2 regions of the Saccharospirillum sp. ABV4_185 genome follow, and region 1 is predicted to be linked to the other one. Evidence: riboswitches for the same ligand, from Rfam matches in the RefSeq annotation. Region 1 holds a riboswitch; the other holds the start of a gene.

What was found. A riboswitch is a leader RNA that binds a small molecule or an ion and turns the genes downstream of it on or off. The one in region 1 is predicted to bind thiamine pyrophosphate.
Region 2: another riboswitch for thiamine pyrophosphate. It lies ahead of thiB (thiamine ABC transporter substrate binding subunit); the one in region 1 lies ahead of thiC (phosphomethylpyrimidine synthase ThiC).

The regions. Positions count from the first base shown of each region.
Region 1 is NZ_JBSWUW010000001.1:660,850-663,248, forward strand. Features, by position in the region: gene thiC (phosphomethylpyrimidine synthase ThiC) at 1-1,476, opposite strand, end outside; TPP riboswitch at 1,644-1,751, opposite strand; gene ACXAE6_RS02885 (winged helix DNA-binding protein) at 1,855-2,358, shown strand.
Region 2 is NZ_JBSWUW010000002.1:135,546-137,944, reverse strand. Features, by position in the region: gene ACXAE6_RS17775 (ABC transporter permease subunit) at 1-167, opposite strand, end outside; gene thiB (thiamine ABC transporter substrate binding subunit) at 171-1,154, opposite strand; TPP riboswitch at 1,265-1,362, opposite strand; gene ACXAE6_RS17765 (phosphotransferase) at 1,439-2,227, shown strand; gene ltaE (low-specificity L-threonine aldolase) at 2,234-2,399, opposite strand, start outside.

The DNA.
Region 1 (2,399 bases):
GGGCAAGCCCAAATGCTCTTTGGGCGTGACGTAACACAGCATGGCGCAACCGTGCCAACCGATCTGGGCCGCGCCGATGGCCGACGACAGATGGTCGTAACCCGGGGAAATGTCGGTGACCAGCGGGCCCAAGGTGTAGAAAGGCGCTTCGTCGCAGCTCGCCAATTGGCGCTGCATATTTTCTTCGATCAAATGCAGCGGCACATGGCCCGGACCTTCAACCATCACCTGCACATCGTGCTGCCAGGCGATGCGGGTCAGCTCGCCCAGCGTATCGAGTTCGGCGAACTGGGCGGCGTCGTTGGCATCGGCAATGGAACCCGGGCGCAAGCCATCGCCCAGGCTGAAGGCGATGTCGTAAGCCTGCATGATGGCGCAGATGTCCTCGAAGTGGGTGTAGAGAAAACTCTCGCGGTGATGCGCCAGGCACCACTTCGCCATAATCGAGCCGCCGCGACTGACGATGCCGGTAACGCGATCGACCGTCAGCGGCACATGGTGAAGCCGCAAACCGGCGTGGATGGTGAAGTAATCGACGCCCTGCTCAGCCTGTTCGATCAGCGTATCGCGGTAGACCTCCCAACTGAGGTCTTCAGCCACACCACCCACTTTTTCCAACGCCTGGTAGAGCGGCACCGTACCAATCGGCACCGGTGAGTTGCGCAGTATCCATTCGCGGGTTTCGTGGATGTTATTGCCGGTCGATAAATCCATCACCGTATCGGCGCCCCAGCGCGTCGCCCAGACCAGCTTGTCGACTTCTTCCTCGATGCTTGAGGTCACCGCCGAATTACCGATATTGGCATTCACCTTCACGCGGAAATTACGGCCAATGATCATCGGTTCGCTTTCCGGGTGATTGATGTTGGCCGGAATAATGGCGCGGCCACGAGCGACTTCGTCGCGCACGAATTCCGGGGTAATCCAGTCGCGCAAGCTGGCACCACGAGCATTGCCCGAATGCTGATGCCCCACGTCTTCCTGCGCCGCCCGGCCTTCGTTCTCGCGCAGCGCGATGTATTCCATTTCCGGCGTGATGATGCCCTGGCGGGCGTAATGCAGTTGGGTGACGTTGTGGCCGGCTTTGGCCCGGCGCGGCGGCCGGTTCTGGGCAAAACGCAGAGGGTTTTCAGGTTGATCGCTGGCCGGTTTGACGCTCGGCGCGGTCAAGGCTTCGCTGTCGCCACGCGCTTCAATCCAGCTTAAGCGCATGGGTTCGAGGCCACGGCGCAGGTCGATATCGATGTCCGGGTCGGCGTATGGCCCGGCGCTGTCGTAGACGTAAATCGGTTCGTTGGGCTGGCGGCGGCCATCGCTGAGCAGGCTGTCGCTTAAGTCGATGGCGCGCATGCCGACGCGAATATCGTCGCGGCTGCCGTGCACATAAACCCGGCGCGAACCGGGCAAAGGTTCACGTGAGGCAGCGCTAATGGTTTGGACGCGTTGGCCCAAATCGGTTCTTTGAGAAGAGGTCATTTCGGTCGTTCCTCGCTGGTTGAGCGACGGAGCGACCGCACCGGGGCAAAACAATATGAAAGGTACGCGCCAACAAAAACGACGCAGTTTGGGCGGCGTTTTTGTCGACGCGGACCCAAACAAGCGGTTCACCTGTAGCGAACCGGAGGCGGCACAATAAAGCTGAATGACCACCTCGACTTGTTCCCTTCGCGAGCCTTAACTCGATCAGGTTCCACGGATCCCGCTGATGCGATCTCAGCCAGGTTATCAACCCGGCACTCCGACAAGACCGCGCCAGAGTAACGCCGCCCCCGCACCGGGAGCAAGTTGTACAGCCCAAAAATCGGCGGTTATGATCGCAGCTTTCCGTTTCACCACTGCCGAGTCGAACTTCTCATGCCCAAGGCGTCCATTGTTTCCTCCGCCCACCTGAGCGAACGCAGCAGCGAACTCAGCGAATTCGAATACGCGTTAATCACCGCTGAAAACACCTTTTCGCGCTGGCTGGTGCACTGCATGACCGCCGCCGGCAACGAGGAAATGAGCCCCATCGATATTCTGGTGCTGCACAACGTCTACCACCGCCAGCGGCCCAAACGCATCGCCGATGTGTGCTTCGTGCTCAATGTGGAAGACACCCATACGGTGTCTTATTCGCTGCGCAAACTCGGCAAGATGGGCTTGGTAGAGAGCAAAAAAGTCGGCAAGGAGACCTTCTACACCACCACCGCTGAAGGCGAAGCCCTGTGCCTGCGCTACCGCGATATCCGCAACGACTGCCTGCTCGACTGGCTCGAAAACCTGGGCATCGACGCCACCGAACTGAGCGACATGGCCAAGAAACTGCGCACGATTTCTACCCTCTACGATCAGGCCGCCCGCGCCGCTGCGTCGCTGTAAAAAAACCCGGCGCTGCGAGGCAGGGCCGGGTGGGTTTAGCT
Region 2 (2,399 bases), on a different contig from region 1:
ACCGCCTGATAGACGGAAAACCACAGCAAGCGACCCAGATAGGCATCAAAATACAGCGCCCAGTCGAGGCCGCGACCGGGATGAGCCACCATGCCCAGACCGGCCAAAAGCAGCGTCAGCCCAAGCAGGACTGCCCCCAGATAACGATAGGCGGACGCTGGATTCATACTTTATTGACTCGCTGCATTACGCCATTCGCGCAACCAGGCGCGGCGGTTATCGGCAACCTCGGCGCTGTCGAACATCAACGTTTTCGGTTTCACCATCTGCTCGAACGACGCCGGTGCATCAGCGCTGTCGAGCACTGGCCACATCCAGTTGGTACCCGGCAGTACATCCTGAGCCGGTTTGCTGATCAGGTAGGCGAGAAAATCGCGCGCCAGCTCCAACTGATCCGATGACGCCAAGGCAGCTGCCACTTCGATCTGGGCATAGTGACCTTCCTCAAAAATAGCCGCCTGATACTGGTCGGTGTCTTCAGCGGTGATGTGATAAGCCGGTGAGGTGGTATAGCTGAGCACCATATCGCTCTCGCCTTCCTGGAACAGCGCATAGGCTTCGCTCCAGCCCGGGGTCACCGTCACCACCTTCTTTTGCAGCTCGCGCCAGGCGTCATCGGCGTCATCGCCAAAGACAGATTTCATCCACAGCATCAGGCCCTGGCCTGGCGTAGATACGCGCGGGTCCTGGTAGATGATGGACAGATCGGAGTCGTACACCAACTCTTCCAATGAGGCCGGCACCTGGTCAACTTTGGTCTGGTCGTAAACAAAGGCGAAGTGGCCGTAGTCGTATGGCACAAAGGCATCATCGTGCCATTCGTAAGGCAGATCGAGCCCGGACAAGTCAAGGCCGTGCTCGGCCAATACGCCCAGTTCGCGGGTTTCAGCAATCAGGGCATCGTCCAGACCGAGGATGATGTCGGCGTCGCTGTTATTGCCTTCCAGACGCAGCCGGTTGAGCAAGGCAACACCGTCTTCCAGGCCGATAAACTCAACATCGCAGCCACATTCGGCTTCAAAACCGGCTTCGATTTGCGGGCCGGGGCCCCACTCGGTGTTGAAGGATTCGTAGGTGTAGATGGTCAGCGGATCAGCCACAGCCGAAGCGGTTAACAACGATAAGGCAGCGACAGGCAAGGAATTCAGTTTCATAAGGCATCCGGTTGAATTGTCGTGAGTGAACAATTACCGGCGTACAAACAGCGCGAGGCGCGTTGCCATCAAACTGTTTGCTGGGGGATAAGGTTGAAGCAGGATTGCGCAAGGCAGATCGTCTCAACTCCCTACGCCAGCATTAACTGGTTCAGGTTCGACGGGTCAGTCTCAGCCACTTCCACAAGCGGCACCCCGGCGAGAACGCGAGCCATTCTACTGATGTCGCCAGCGATGTCCAAATTCTGCAACAATGCGCCCCTTTGATCGCTGAGGATTAGGCAATGGAGCTGGCGCTTTTTCAGGCACTGGAGCAAGTGGGTGACCGACTGCCGGATGATCTGGCGGTACAACGCTGGCCAGGCGGGCTCTGCAATCGGCTGTTCCGGGTGAACACCGGCACCGGCAGTTACGCTCTGCGCATCAACCATCCTGATGTCGAGCGTCTGGGCATTGATCGTCAGCGCGAGCAACAAGTGCTGATTAGCCTGGCCGACCAGCCCTGGTCACCAACGCCGTTGTCGGTCCAGGATCAGTGGCTGCTGACACCCTGGTATGAAGGCACGGCGCCAAGCCGTGGCGAGCACACCGATCTGGCCTGGTTAACCACCGCTTTGATGGCGGTGCAAGCGGTCGAAATCAGCGGCACGCCGCTGAACATTGCCGACCAGATTCGACACCTGCACCACTACACCCATGACCTGCCGGCTGCTTTTACCGAAGCCTTATTAGCCCGCTGCGCGACCTATCATTTGCCCACGCAACTGACGCTGTGCCACCACGACTGGCACCCGGGCAATCTGGCCTTAAGTGACTCTGGTTGGGTATTACTGGATTGGGAATTCGCCGCCTTAGGCGATCCGGCGATGGATCTGGCGGCGGTGTGCAGTGGTTTTGAATTAAACGATGCTCAGAGTGCACAACTGGCCGAAGTGATGGATATCAGCAACGACCGCCTGCACCAGGCGCGAGCGATGATGACCGCGCTCGCCATCGTCTGGTACGCCGCTAACCCCGAGCTCGCCCCCGCCGGCGCACCAGACGCAGATAACTGGCTGGCGCGCTGGGGTTGAAACGGTTTAAGCCGCGTTCAGATGCGCACTGATGCGCTCAATCACCGTGGCTAAGGCGGCATCATCGATGCCCAGGTGCGTGACCAGGCGAATGCGCTGACCACCGGCAATCAACAAACCGCTTTCAGCCAGCGCCGCTTTCAGCGCATCGCCCGTCGCAGCGCTATCGAGG